DNA from 2 places in the Microbacterium sp. NPDC008134 genome. Region 2 is predicted to be linked to the other one. Evidence: predicted binding sites of a transcription regulator. Region 2 holds the regulator's gene; the other holds the start of a gene.
What was found. The regulator HrcA, encoded in region 2, represses chaperone genes, less so after heat shock. The targets are predictions, from matches to a motif close to TTNGCACTCGNNNNNNNCGAGTGCNAA.
Positions count from the first base shown of each region.

Region 1: a site for HrcA is predicted at 2,282-2,308, ahead of groES (co-chaperone GroES). Genes of this name have one in related genera too.

Region 1 is NZ_JBIBHO010000001.1:889,515-896,818, forward strand. Features, by position in the region: gene ACFY9N_RS04185 (hypothetical protein) at 1-1, shown strand, start outside; gene ACFY9N_RS04190 (hypothetical protein) at 1-1,053, shown strand, start outside; gene ACFY9N_RS04195 (SAM-dependent methyltransferase) at 1,055-2,254, opposite strand; gene groES (co-chaperone GroES) at 2,395-2,691, shown strand; gene ACFY9N_RS04205 (polysaccharide pyruvyl transferase family protein) at 2,749-4,290, opposite strand; gene rarD (EamA family transporter RarD) at 4,518-5,453, shown strand; gene ACFY9N_RS04215 (ABC transporter substrate-binding protein) at 5,586-6,842, shown strand; gene ACFY9N_RS04220 (ABC transporter ATP-binding protein) at 6,990-7,304, opposite strand, start outside.
Region 2 is NZ_JBIBHO010000001.1:2,004,518-2,011,821, reverse strand. Features, by position in the region: gene ACFY9N_RS09590 (DUF1990 family protein) at 1-398, shown strand, start outside; gene hemW (radical SAM family heme chaperone HemW) at 398-1,615, shown strand; gene ACFY9N_RS09580 (carboxylesterase/lipase family protein) at 1,630-3,051, opposite strand; gene hrcA (heat-inducible transcriptional repressor HrcA) at 3,154-4,188, shown strand; gene dnaJ (molecular chaperone DnaJ) at 4,225-5,340, shown strand; gene ACFY9N_RS09565 (16S rRNA (uracil(1498)-N(3))-methyltransferase) at 5,344-6,072, shown strand; gene ACFY9N_RS09560 (histidine triad nucleotide-binding protein) at 6,115-6,465, shown strand; gene ACFY9N_RS09555 (PhoH family protein) at 6,557-7,304, shown strand, end outside.

The sequences.
Region 1 (7,304 bases), 1.1 Mb from region 2:
AGCGCCGAAGACGAACTCCGTGCCCTGCAGCGCAAGGCTTACGGCCGCACGGGCGACGTGACGCGAGCCGAGGCCGACCGCCTGCGCGAACTGCAACAGGCCCGTCCCGGTGTCAGCGCGGAGCCCGCGGCGCCCGCAGACGCGATCGCAGATCCCCACGCGGACTCCGTCGAGGTCGAACCGGCAGAAGAGTCGGATGCCCCGGAGGAGGGTCCCGCCGAGGAGCGGGAACCGGTGGCGGTCCCGGGGGTGCGCGCCGTCTTGCGCCGACACTGGCGGTTCATCGCCGTCTGCTCTGTGCTGCTGCTCGCGCTGGGCATCGGCGTGGGGTGGGTCGTGTTCGCGCCGCCGTCGGATGCGATCGCACTCACCGCGGAGCAGCAGGAGCGGCGCGCACTCCTCGAAGTCGAGTCGGACTTCGACCCCGGCACATTGCGCGCGGTGGGGAAGGACGATGATTCGGGTGCCATCGCCTGGCTCGGCACCAAGGGTGAGGGCGATCTGACCTGTGCCGTGATCGATGTCGACGAGGCGACCCAGTCGCAGTGCCAGCGCTCGTCGGACTTCGAGGACTTCGGCATCAACGTCTCGGTGATGCTCGCCGGGGAGGTCGTCGACGACGTGACCGCGACGTTCTCGACGATCAACGCCTACATCGTGCGCGCCACCGACGGGCGCCCGATCGCGTCGATGCAGCAGTGGGACTCGTCGTCGTCGATCCTCGCGCAGTTCGTGGGCGACGAGCGCGCGCGAGCCGAGGACCTGGTCGCGCAGGGCTTCGAGATGAATCTGAGCGTCGTCGGCTACTTCCAGGAGAAGCCGGTCTGGATGGCGAATCGATACGGAGAGACGGTCGAGCCCGAGACGTGCCTGATCGTCGACGCCGGTCAGAGCGACCCCGTGTGCCTCCCGTCGACGGCGGCGATCGAGGACGGGGTGTCGGTGTTCGTGTCGGACGACGGATCGGGCTCCGGGCCCGGTGCGGCACTCACTCTCGCGTTCACGGCGAGTCAGATGCCGTTCCTGACGATCACCGCCTCGGGGACCGGCTGACCTACTCCGCGGCGGGAACGCGATCGGCGAGGATCGCGCGGCGCTGATCTGCCATCCGCACCAGGATCAGCGTGGCCGCACTGCTGCCCCGCAGCGTGAGCTTCTTGCGGAACTGCGCCGGGTCGATGTCGACCCCGCGCTTCTTGATCTCCAGGGTTCCGATGTCGTGCGCTTTCAGCACGGCGTTGATCGCCTTCGGGTTCGCCGGCATCGTCTCCCGTACCCGGAACGACTGCACGAACGGGCTGGTGAGCGCGGCATCCGAGGTCAGGTACGCGATCTTCGCGTCGAGCATGCCGGCGTCGAGGCTGCGGGCGACGTCACCGATCAGGCGGGCGCGGATGACCGCTCCGTCGGGCTCGTGCAGGAAGGCGCCGAGCGGGCGCACGTCGGCGTCGACGGCATCGGCGCCGGCGGTGAGCTCGTGCGAGCGCTCGCCGCGGATCACGAGCGCGGCGCGGCGGACGCCCTCGCGGGCCAGCGCGCGGGTCCACAGCACGAGCTCGACGACGCTGCCGTCGGCGCTGACCCACTGGGCTTCGGCATCCGCCGGCAGTGCATCGCGATCGTGCGCGGGGCCGAGCTTGATCCCGGTCGGCACGCGGGAGGCGAGGTCGAACGCCCAGTCCAGGGAGGGAGAATAGTCGTCGGGTGACACGCGGCGGGTCTCGCTGTGCCCGGCCGTGCGGCGGGCGGGGTCCATCCACACCGCATGGCGGCCGTCGAGATCGGCGCTCTCGGCTGTTCCGTGCTGCACGGTCGCGCTCGCGCCGAAGGGGGCGAGGTTGTACGCGGCGATCGCCGCAGTGACCGGATCGGCGTCGACCGCGAGCACATCGAGACCGGCACCCGCGAATGCGAGGGCATCGCCGCCGATCCCGGAGCCGAGGTCGGCGACACGCGTCAGCCCGGCGCTGCGCATGCGCTGGGCGTGGCGAGCGGCGACCCCGAGGCGCGTGGCCTGCTCGAGACCCGCGCGGGTGAACAGCATCCGCTCGGCGAACGGTCCGAACTTGGCTCCCGCCTTCGCGCGCAGGTGCGCTTGACCGACCACGGCCGATACGAGCTCGGGCGAGTGGCCGTCGGCCCGCAACCGCGACACCGCACGTGTGACCTCGTCCGTCGAATCGATGCGGCCGAGCGCATCCAGCAGCTCCAGACCGACCGGGGTCAGCAGCGCTTGCAGCTCAGACATCTCCACCCGCACAGCCTACGCGGGCGGCGGGCGCTGGCACTCGCGTTGCATGAGTGCCAGCGGAGCGCCTACACTGGCGTTAGCACTCTCGGGTTGAGAGTGCGAACAAGTCTTTCGTGTCAGCGTCAAGAAAGAAGAGGTAGACCGTGTCGGTTTCCATCAAGCCGCTCGAGGACCGCATCGTCATCAAGCAGGTCGAGGCCGAGCAGACCACCGCGAGTGGCCTGGTCATCCCCGACACCGCCAAGGAGAAGCCCCAGGAGGGCGAGGTCGTGGCGGTCGGCCCCGGTCGCATCGACGACAACGGCAACCGCGTTCCGCTCGACGTCGCCGTCGGCGACCGCGTGCTCTACAGCAAGTACGGCGGCACCGAGGTCAAGTTCGGTGCGGACGAGTTCCTCGTCCTGTCGGCTCGCGACGTCCTGGCGGTCGTCGTCCGCTGATCCAGCGTTCCTGAAAGGGGGCCCGGATGCTTCGGCATCCGGGCCCCCTTTTCGACGTCAGCGCGTCGTGGTGTCGTCACCACGCCCGCGACGGAGCAGCCACGACGGACGAGGAAGTCGAAGGGCTCGCGCCACGGAGGTCACACGGGATCCGATCCTCCATGACGTGCTCGTTTCGATCTCGTGCAGTCGGGAGCGGAGACTCTCGAGCTCGGTGTGTTCGGCTTCCGCCTTCTTCAGCCGGGTGCGCGCATCGGCGAGTTCGGTCTGGGCGGCCTCTCGGGCCCGACGTTGCTCATCGCGGTCGCCGGCGAGTCGGGCCGCCTCCGCGGATCGTTCCTTCGCGACCGCCGCCGCTCTGGCGTGCTCGCTTTCGAGGCGCATCGCGGCCACCTGGAGTCGTGAGACCTCGTCGAGGCGGACGGAGAGCGGGTCGATTGCGGGGGCGCTGTCGGACTCCGTGAACACGGACAACGCGTCGACCACACTCGCTCGCGCGTCCTCCGCCAGTGCGGCAGCATGTGCGGGATCCGGCTCGTGTGCGAGCGCGGCCGACACCGCCGTCGGCAGGGTCGCGGGCTCGACTCCGAACGGGAAGTCCACGTCCCAGGTCTCTGCGTAGACGTCGACTTTCGGCTTCGCGATGCTGAGGCGCTTCGTGCCGTAGGCGCACGCGAGGATGCGGCCGTGAAGCGAACTGCCGATCCAGAGCGCAGCCGTGGCGATCTCGCGCACACGGTCCTCGATCGAGCGCGCGCCGCTGAGGGCGACGTCCCAGTCCGGTCGCTCGGCCGTGATCCGGCCGATGAGCTGGGTGTACAGCTCGATCGAATCGTGTGCGGGGGCGGAGCCGGCGATGAAGAATCGGAGGGGACGGTCCCCGAGTTCCGCGCAGGCCACGATGGCGGATGTCCAGGCGTCGATGCCGTACGTGCGCACATGCCCCTCCGAGAGCTGGAGCAGCACCGTGTCGTTGCGTGACGCATCGATCGGGAGAACCGACGCGATCGTGTGCACGAGGTCGGGGGCGAGACGATGGGGGATGCCGAGGCGTTCGAGAAGCTCGGCGGACTTCGGGTCCCGGACCGAGATGTAGTCCGCTTCGCGCAGGGCGCTCGTCGCCACGGTCGCACGCCAGGGATTCAGGCCCGCGATTCCGGAGACGCCCACGGAGTTGAGCACCAGACGTGCGCCACGATTGCGGGGGAAAGCGCTCGGGCGCGGCACATACGGCGATTCCATGCGCGCGTTCATGGCCTCGTCGAGGAGTGCGTCCTGTTCGGCGGCGTCGAGCGAGGAAAACCGCTGCCATTCGTCGTCGTCGACGGCCGTCCGGTAGACGTACTCGCGCTGTGTGGCTCCGACCTCGCCGCCGACGGTCCAGATGCCCGCGGCGGGCTTCTCTGCGAGGACGGTGCCGGTCGAGGTGATCCGGCGCCCGAGAAGTGCGGTCATATCGACGGCGATCGGTGCGGTGTACTCGACATCGACGACTTCGCGCGCGAAATGGTCTGCGACGACGAGGAAGAGCAGATCGCCGAGGTTGTCGCGTTCGTAGGCGCCGCACGCGACGACCAGGGGGAGCGGGTGCGGGGGCACGGCACGTCCTTCGGGAGACCGCCGCCGTCGGGTGCGGAGGCGGGGTTGTCCACGAGGAACTCGCGGAATCGCGAGGGATCAGGCGATGACGATCAGTATACCGATCGATACTTTCCGACTGTCGGAGAAATGGTGACATCGGACACGCGGCATCCGATTCCTGCCGAATTCGTCCCGCAGGCCGCGGAACCGCTGGCACGGGCGCGAGGCGGGCATAGGGTTGTGCGGTGAGTTCCGTCCCCCGCGCTTCGTCGAGCCAGACCTCCGGAGTCGCCTACGCGGGCGGCGCCTACCTCCTCTGGGGCGTGCTGCCGCTCTACTTCCTGCTCCTGGTGCCGACGGGGCCCTGGGAGGTGGTCGCCTGGCGGGTGCTGCTGTCGTTCGTCTTCTGCCTCGTACTCCTCACCGTGATGCGCGGCTGGACGGCGTTCCTCGCCATCATCCGGCGGCCGAAGCTCCTCGGGTGGACCGCGCTCGCGGGCCTCCTGATCTACGTCAACTGGCAGGTGTTCCTGATCGGCACTCTGACCGGCAATGTCGTCGAGACGAGCCTCGGATACTTCATCAATCCGATCACCACGGTTCTCCTGGGTGTCTTCGTGTTGCGCGAGCGCATCCGCCGGCTCCAGTGGGCCGCGATCGCCATCGCCTCCGTGGCCGTCATCGTGATCATCGTCGCCCACGGCGAGTCCCCGTGGATCGCGCTCTCCCTCACGGCTTCGTTCGGCCTCTACGGCCTCATCAAGAAGCAGATCGGCCCGGCGGTCGATGCCGTCAGCGGCCTCACCCTCGAATCCTTCTGGTTGATCCCGATCGCCGTCGTGCAGCTCGTCCTGGTCGCGCAGACCCCGGACGGCCTGACGATGGGGGCGAACGGCGCGTGGCACGCGGTGCTGCTGGCGTGTGCCGGGATCGCGACCGCCGTGCCGCTGCTGCTGTTCGCCGCCGGTGCCCGCCGGATCGATCTGACCGTCATCGGGATGATCCAGTTCATCACCCCGATCATGCAGTTCGTCATCGGTGTCGTGTTCCTCCACGAGCCCATGCCTGCCGAGCGCTGGGCCGGTTTCGTGATCGTCTGGATCGCGATCGTCGTGTTCGTGATCGACCTGCTGCTCGCCGCGCGGCGCGGGCGAAGGACCGCTCCCACGCCCCTCGCCTGAATGCGGTATTCCATCGCGTAGCGGATCGTTAACGCACCGAAACACTTGCGACCCCTACGGAGCGATTTCGCGCCCTAGTGTTAGAGCACTCGACTGTGGTCACGTCCACTCTCAGTTACGCAAGGGAGCATTATGAAGGCACTGAAGGGTTCGCGCACCGCGAAGATCTTCGCAGGCATTGCGCTTGTCAGCGCGTCTGCCCTCGTCATCGCGGGTTGCAGCAGCACTCCGTCCGATGACTCGTCCGACGGCGGCGCCCCCGCCACCGATCTCACCCTGAAGCTCGGCTCGCTACTGCCGAAGACGGGTTCGCTGGCGTTCCTCGGACCGCCCATGGAGTCCGGCGTCGGACTCGCGGTCGAAGAGGTCAACGCGGCCGAGGCCGGCATCACCATCGACCTCACCGCCGAGGACGAGGGCGACACCGACACCAAGGCGTACGAGACGTCGATCGAGAAGCTCCGCAACGCGGACGTCAGCGCGATCGTCGGCGCTGCCGCCTCCGGCGTCTCGAAGCTCGTGCTCGACGGCAACGTGAGCGCAGGCATCCTGCAGATCTCGGCCTCGAACACGTCGCCCGACTTCACCGCGTGGGAGGACGACGGACTCTACTTCCGCACCGCCCCCAGCGACCTGCTGCAGGGCGAGGTGCTCGGCAACCTGATCGCCGAGGACGGCGCGAAGACGCTCGGCATCATCTACCAGAACGACGCCTACGGCACCGGCCTGAACGACGCGCTCACCACGACGTTCGAGGGCACCGGCGGCGAGGTCGTCGAGTCGGTCTCGTACAACGTCGGCGACTCGTCGTTCGACGCGCAGGTCGAGTCGATCAAGGCGCAGAACCCCGACGCGGTCGCGATCGTGTCGTTCGAGCAGTTCAAGACGATCGCCCCGCTGCTGGTCAACGCCGGCATCACGGCCGACAAGTTCTACATGGTCGACGGCAACCTGTCGGACTACGGTGACGAGATCCCGGTCTCGCTCGAGGGTGCGCAGGGCACGAAGGCGGGCCCCGCGCTCGAGGACGACTTCACGGATCGTCTGCAGGAGTCGTGGACGGCTGCCGGCAACCCCGAGGTCAAGGACTTCACCTACGCGGCCGAGGCCTACGACGCCGTGATCCTGGTGGCGCTCGCGTCGCTGGCGGCGGGGTCGACCGAGGGCGCCGACATCGCCGCCAAGATGCAGGAGGTCTCGGGCGGTTCGGGCGACGGTGAGAAGTGCACCAGCTTCGCCGACTGCGCCGAGATCATCAACAACGGCGGCACGGCCGACTACGACGGCTACTCCGGCGACGTGACGTTCGACGAGAACGGCGACCCGCAGGGCGCCACGATCGGCATCTACAAGTACGTCGCGGGTAACACCATCGAGCGCACCAACTGATCCGACGGATGAGTTGATCGCCTGATCACAGGAAGGCCCCGGATCCTCGGATCCGGGGCCTTCTTCGTGCGTACAGGGCCGGAATGCGGGAGCGCACAGAGAAGGGGGCGGGATGCCGAAGCGTCCCGCCCCCTTCTCTGTTCGCTGTTAGGCGACGTCGTCGGCGAGCGTTCCGAGGTACAGTCCGATGACCTTCGGATCGTTCAGCAGCTCGCGTCCGGTGCCCTCATACGCGTCCTTGCCCTGATCGAGCACGTAGCCGCGGTCGCAGATCTGCAGGCAGCGGCGTGCGTTCTGCTCGACCATGATCGTCGTGACGCCCGCCTTGTTGATGTCGGAGACGCGGATGAACGCGTCGTCCTGACGAACGGGGGAGAGGCCGGCCGACGGCTCGTCGAGCAGGAGAACCGACGGGTCCATCATCAGCGCGCGTGACATCGCGACCATCTGTCGCTCACCGCC
Region 2 (7,304 bases):
CCGAAGGCAACCCGATCGCCCCCAGCAAGCGCGATGTCGAGCCCCGTTACGACGCCGAGGGAACGCCGCTCGTCGGCCCGGGGATGACGTTGCGCGTGCGCGGTCGTCTGTCGGGCATGCGGGCGGATGCCGAGCTGCGCGTGATCTCGGTCACCGAGGAGGCCCGGCGCATCGGGTTCGTGCTCGGCACGGTCGGCGGGTCCGTCGTCAGCGGTGAGGAGTCGTTCGACGTCGACTGGCGCGAGGACAACGACGAGGTCTGGTTCACAGTGCGCGCGTTCGACGCTCCCAACTCCCTGCTGTACCGCACGGTGCCGCCGCTCGTGAAGCGTCGCCGTCGCGAGCTCTTCGCCCGCTATCTCCGGGCGATCTCTCCGCTCTACGCGACCCCCCTCTGATGGCGGGGCCCCTTCCTCTCGGCGATCCCGCTCCCTCCGACGGCCGTCTGCCGGCCGATCTGCCGATCGATCCCTCCGTCCCGTTCTCCGCGTACCTCCACATCCCGTTCTGTCGGGTGCGGTGCGGATACTGCGACTTCAACACCTACACCTCGAGTGAGCTGCGCGGCGCCCGCCAGGAGGACTACGCCTCGACCCTCCTCGCCGAGATCGACCTCGCGCGGCGGGTGCTCGGCGAGGCCGGCGCGTTGCGCCCGATGGACACGGTCTTCTTCGGCGGCGGAACGCCCACACTGCTCCCGGCCGGCGACCTCGCGCGGATGCTCGGCGCCGCGGTCTCTGCCTTCGGCCTGGCCGAGGGCGCCGAGGTCACGGTCGAGGCGAACCCCGACACGGTGACCCCGGAGGTCGCCCGGACTCTCGCGGATGCCGGTGTCACACGTCTGTCGATCGGCATGCAGTCGGCGGTGCCGCACGTGCTCGCCGCGCTCGATCGCACGCACGACCCCGACAACGTGCGCACGGCCGTCGCCGCAGCGAAGGATGCGGGTCTCGCCGTGAGCGTCGACCTGATCTACGGCGCACCGGGTGAGTCGCTCGCCAACTGGGAGGCGTCGCTGGATGCCGCCCTCGAGCTCGAGTCCGACCACATCTCCGCCTACGCGCTCATCATCGAGGACGGCACGAAACTCGCCCGGCAGATCCGTCGCGGCGAGGTGCCGACTCCCGACGACGACCTGCAGGCCGACATGTACGAGCTCGCCGATCGCCGTCTCGACGCGGCCGGCTTCGAGTGGTACGAGGTGAGCAACTGGGCCCGCAGTGAATCGCAGCGATCGCGCCACAACCTCGCGTACTGGCGGGGGAGTGACTGGTGGGGCTTCGGCCCCGGCGCGCACAGCCACGTCGCCGGACTCCGCTGGTGGAACGTCAAGCATCCGGCGGCGTACGCGCAGCGGTTGTCGGCATCCGATTCACCAGCCGCGGGAACCGAGCGTCCCGACGAGGATGCGCGGATGCTCGAACGGGTGCTGCTGCAGAGCCGCCTGGCCGAGGGCATCGCCGTCGCCGACCTGCCTGCGGGCAATCGTCCGAACGTCGCGGGACTCATCGCCGACGGTCTCGTCGACGCTCGAGCCGCCGTCCAGGGGCGGGTGCGGTTGACGTTGCGCGGGCGCCTTCTGGCCGACGCCGTGGTGCGCGAGCTCACCGACTGACGGCGAGAGGCCGTTCAGGTTCGGATCGGGAGCAGATCCAACCCGGCGGTGCGTCGCTGGGGGAGCGTGCCGCTCGTCGTATCGAACACCCGTGTCGTGCGATCCACGCCGTACGCCGACCAGCCGGGTGAACCGGTCGTGACGAACGAGATCCAGGCGGCGTGCATCTCATCGGCGAGAGCCTGAGGGGCATCGGCGCCCGCGAGTCGCTGCGCCTCGGGGGCCGACAGGCGGTCGAAGACGAATCCGAGCTCGAGGGCGTGCGCGGCGCGCAGATCGCGCACGGGGCTCGGCCAGGCGAATTCGTAGACGAACGTGAGGGCGGGGCGCGCACGTGCCGCGCGGGACAGCGGCGCACGCAGCATGATGTCGGTCGCGAGCTGTCCGAAGATCTCGCCGGTGGACGCGTCGGGGAAAGCCTTCCGGTACTCCGACACGGCGCGGCGCGGGATGCCGAGGGCCAGCCGCGCGATGAGGAGCTTGAGGGGACGGATCTCGGCGAGGGTCTCGGGAGTGAACCAGAGGCGGTACTCATCCGTGTTGCTGCCGATCAGCAGAGGCGTGTCGATCGTCGGCAGCACCTCGTGAGGCGAGTGCGGAAGGCTCTCGGGATCGATCGCGAACTGGAATCCCGGCGCTCCACCCAGCGGCGATGAGCCCGCGGACTGCGCTCGACGCGCCTCGAGAAGTTCCTCGGGAGGCACCGCGGCGAACGACGCACGATCGGTGCGGATGCCGAGCCTCTTGGCGAGGGCTGCGGTGGCCCGCCCCGCCTTCTGCGGCGGTTGGGCCTCGAGCGGGCCGGACTCGATGATCGCACGCGCGACGAGGGCGCGCGACTCGTCGCGGGCGAGGAGGCCCGCGACGATCGCGCCGCCGGCGGACTCGCCCATCAGAGTGATCCGCGCGGGGCCGCCTCCGAATGCGCCGATCTCGCGGTGCACCCACTCGAGAGCCGCCGCCGCGTCGCGCAGACCGAGGTTGCGCGGGGCGTCGTCGAGCACCGAGAAGCCCTCCGACCCGAGACGGTAGTTGATCGACACGAACACGATCCCCGCGGCCGCGAACCCCGCGCCGTCGTAGAGCGGAAGGGCCGCGGTGCCGCGCTCCAGCGCGCCGCCGTGGACCCACACCAGCACGGGTGCGTCGTCGGCATCCGTCGGGGCCCAGACGTTGGCGGTGAGGATGTCGTCGCCGGCGATGCGCACCGATCCGAGCAACTCGCCGATCGCACCGGGATAGGGCAGCTGCGGTGCCGTGGGTCCGAAGGCCGTGGCGGATCGCACGCCGGTCCACGGCGTCACCGGTTGCGGTTCCCGGAACCGGTTCTCGCCGAAGGGTGGCGCGGCGTAGGGGATGCCGAGGAACCGGGAGATCCCGCCCTCGCTCGATCCCTCGACGACTCCGGTGGACAGCTCGACGGTGGGGGCGGTCATGGTCGTCATCCTAGGCCGGCGGCCCGACCTCCGACGAGAGACGCCGCGGGCGGGGTAGGATTGGCACTCTGAACGTCCGAGTGCCAACGGAAGGGAAGGGCGATGGTCACAGAGCGAGGACTCCAGGTTCTCCGCGCGATCGTGCAGGACTACGTCGAGACCCACGAACCCGTCGGCAGCCGTTCCATCGTCGACCGTCACTCCTTCGGGGTCTCCGCGGCCACGATCCGCAACGACATGGCGCTTCTCGAGGACGAGGAGCTCATCACCGCGCCGCACACGTCATCGGGCCGGGTGCCCACCGACAAGGGGTACCGCGTCTTCGTCAACCATCTCGCCCAATTGCGCCCGCTCTCGTCCGCGCAGCGCACCGCGATCGAGTCGTTCCTGGCGGCGCCGAGCGATCTGGACGACCTGATGGTGCGCACCGTGCGAGTGCTGACGCAGCTGACCGGTCAGGTCGCGCTCGCGCAGTACCCGTCGTTCGCCCGCGCGCACCTCACGCACATCGAACTCGTGCCGCTCGCCCCGACCCGCATGCTCGTCGTGCTCGTCACCGACGCCGGTGGCGTCTCGCAGCGGATGACGCCGCTGCCGATCGAGATCGACCAGAGCGACACGATCATGCTCCGCGCACGACTCTCCGCCCTGCTCACCGGGCAGGCGGTCAGCGACGCGGCCGAGCGCCTGCAGACGCTTCTCGCGTCGCCCGAAGCCGCACCGGGAGAGGCGGCGTTGCGGGCACTCGCGGCCGTGATCGTCGATGAGCTGGGCACGTTCCGTCAGGAGCGCCTGGTGATGGCGGGCGCCGCGACGCTCGCCCGTCGCGAGCAGGACTTCCGCGGGAGCATCCATCCGCTGCTCGAGGCGATCGAGGAGCAGGTGACGCTCCTGCGTCTGATGAGCGAGATGGTCACCGACGAGCACGGTCTCGCCGCGAGCATCGGAACCGAGAACGCCTCGTTCGGCCTCGGCGAGGCCTCGATCGTGGCGAGCAACTACGCCGCCCCCAGCGGCACGGCTCGAGTCGGTGTGATGGGACCGACGCGCATGGACTATCCGAGCAATCTCGCGGCGGCGCGGGCCGTGGCCCGCTACCTGACGCGGATGCTCGACGAAGACGAGACGAGCCGCTGAGCGGCCGTCGACGAAGAACGACGCAGAAAGGCGAACGTGGCCGACCACTATGAGGTTCTCGGGGTGTCCCGGGACGCTTCCACCGACGAGATCAAGAAGGCGTATCGGCGCCTGGCGCGCCAGCTGCACCCGGACGTGAACCCGGGCGAGGAGGCCGCCGAGAAGTTCAAGCTCGTCACGCACGCGTACGACGTGCTCAGCGACGACGATTCCCGTCGCCGATACGACATGGGCGGGGGAGACGGCGCCTCCGGGAACTTCGGTGGAGGCTTCGGCGGGTTCGGCGACATCTTCGAGACGTTCTTCGGCGCCGGTCAGGGCGGTGGGCGTGCGCGCCCCCGGTCCCGTCGCGAGCGCGGTCAGGACGCACTGGTCCGGGTGAACCTCGATCTGGGCGACGTCGTCTTCGGCGCCCACCGCGACATCGAGGTCGACACCGCGGTGCTCTGCGAGACGTGCCAGGGATCCTGCTGCCAGGAGGGGACCTCACCGGTCACCTGCGACATCTGCGGCGGTTCCGGTCACGTTCAGCGCACGGTGCGCAGCCTGCTCGGCAACGTCGTGACCTCGCAGCCCTGCGGCACGTGCGAGGGCTACGGCACGACCATCCCGTACCCGTGCGGAACGTGCGGCGGCCAGGGGCGCGTGCGCTCGCGCCGCACCGTGTCGCTCGACATTCCCGCGGGCGTCGAGACCGGGCTGCGCCTGCAGCTTCCCGGTTCGGGCGAGGTCGGCAAAGCCGGCGGCCCGAACGGCGACCTCTACGTCGAGGTCACGGTCAACCCGCACGCGGCGTTCAGCCGTGACGGCGACGATCTGCTCGCGACTCTCGAGGTGTCGATGACCGATGCGATCCTCGGCACGGAGACCTCGATCCAGGGTCTCGACGGTGCGGTGGATCTCGAGGTGCGCGCCGGCGTGCAGTCCGGCGATGTGCTGACGATCAAGGGACGCGGCATCACTCCGCTGCGCGGATCGCAGCGGGGCGACCTGCGGGTCGGCGTGCAGGTGGTGACCCCGACGAAGCTCGACTCCGCGCAGCGGGCGCTCATCGAGGACTTCGCGAAGAAGGCCAAGGCTCCGGGCCCGCAGCTCGCGCAGTTCCAGCAGGGGCTCTTCTCCAAGCTTCGCGACCGCTTCCGCACGCACTGAGCCATGGCACTGCACTTCCTCGTCGAGACGTCGTCGGATGCCGGGCCCGGCGACCTCGTGTCGCTGACCGGAGCCGAGGCGAAGCACGCGGCGGTCGTCCGGCGGCTGCGCGTGGGGGAGCAGGTGACGATCGGCGACGGCCGGGGCGTGTGGCTCCAGGGCGTCGCGGAGGAGGTCGCCCCGGCGCGCGTGGACGTGCGGGTCTCCGAGCGGTCGGTGCATCCGTCGCCGACCCCGCGCATCGCGCTCGCGCAGGCGCTGGCGAAGGGCGACCGCGACGAGCTCGCCGTGCAGGCGGCCTGCGAGCTGGGTGTCGATGAGATCGTGCCCTGGCAGGCCGGCCGGAGCGTCTCCCGGTGGGAGGGCCCCAAGGCCGTGAAGGGGCGGGAACGCTGGGCGACCATCGTGCGCGAGGCCGCCAAGCAGGCCCACCGGCCGTGGGTCCCTGAGGTGTCGGTCCCCGCGAGCACGGGTGACCTGGCGACCCGGGCCGGCAGCGAGCGCGTGCTGATCCTCGACCCGTCGGCGACGACCCGTCTGTCGGAGATCGTCGCGGACGACCGCGACATCGTGCTGGTCGTCGGGCCGGAGGGCGGCGTGTCGGACGACGAGCTCGCGCGGCTCACGGCGGCGGGTGCCGAGCGGGTGCTCCTCGGAGACACCGTGCTGCGCACCTCCACGGCGGGTCCCGCGGCGATCGCGGTGCTCTCGGTCGCGCTCCGGCGCTGGTGAGCGCACCGCCGCGCCGTCCGACCCCGCCGCTAGACTGGGAACATGAGCGAACCCTCGATCTTCACGCGCATCCTGAACGGTGAGATCCCCGCAGAGATCCTGGGTGAGACCGAGCGCGTCTTCGCCATCCGCGACATCGCACCCCAGGCGCCGGTCCACCTCCTGGTGATCCCGAAGACCGCGGAGTACCGCGACGTCGCCGAGGTCGCGGCGAATGACCCGACGCTGCTCGCCGAGATGGTCTCCTTCGCGAAGGAGCTGGCCGCGCAGCACACCGAAGACGGCGATTACCGCCTCGTCTTCAACTCCGGCGCGAACGCCGGACAGACCGTTTTCCACGTCCACGCCCACGTCCTGGGCGGGGGACTGACCGAGAAGAGTGTCGGTGCCTGACAACCACGATCAGAGCCCGGAGATCCCGGAGCGGCGCAGCGGAGCATCCGCTCCAGAGTCCGTCGAGAAGATCTACGCCGACGGCGTCGCGATGGTGCAGCTGCTCGGTCCGCAGGACCGGCTCCTGCGCATGCTCGAGAAGGAGCACCGCGACGTGCAGGTGCTCGTACGCGGCAACGAGATCACGCTGAGCGGTTCGGCATCCGCGGTCGCGGCGGCGAAGACCCTCGTCGAGGAACTGCTGCAGATGACCCGCGGCGGGGCCGATCTCGCTCCCAGCGACGTCAGCAGCTCTGCACGGATGCTGCGCGACGGGGGCCCGCGCCCGAGCGAGGTGCTCGGCGAGGCGATCCTGTCGACCCGCGGCAAGGTGATCCGCCCGAAGACCGTCGGACAGAAGGAGTACGTCGACGCGATCGAGGAGAACGCGATCGTCTTCGGCATCGGTCCCGCCGGAACGGGCAAGACCTACCTGGCGATGGCCAAGGCGGTGCAGGCGCTGCAGCGCAAGGAGGTCACGCGGATCATCCTGACCCGTCCCGCGGTCGAGGCCGGTGAGCGTCTCGGATTCCTGCCCGGCACCCTGACCGACAAGATCGACCCGTACCTGCGACCGCTGTACGACGCGCTCAACGAGATGATGGACCCCGAGATCGTGCCGCGCCTCATGGCCACCGGAACCATCGAGGTCGCCCCGCTCGCCTATATGCGCGGGCGCACACTGAACGACTCCTTCGTCGTGCTCGATGAGGCGCAGAACACCACGCCCGAGCAGATGAAGATGTTCCTCACGCGTCTCGGCTTCGGCACGAAGATGGTCGTCACCGGTGACATCACGC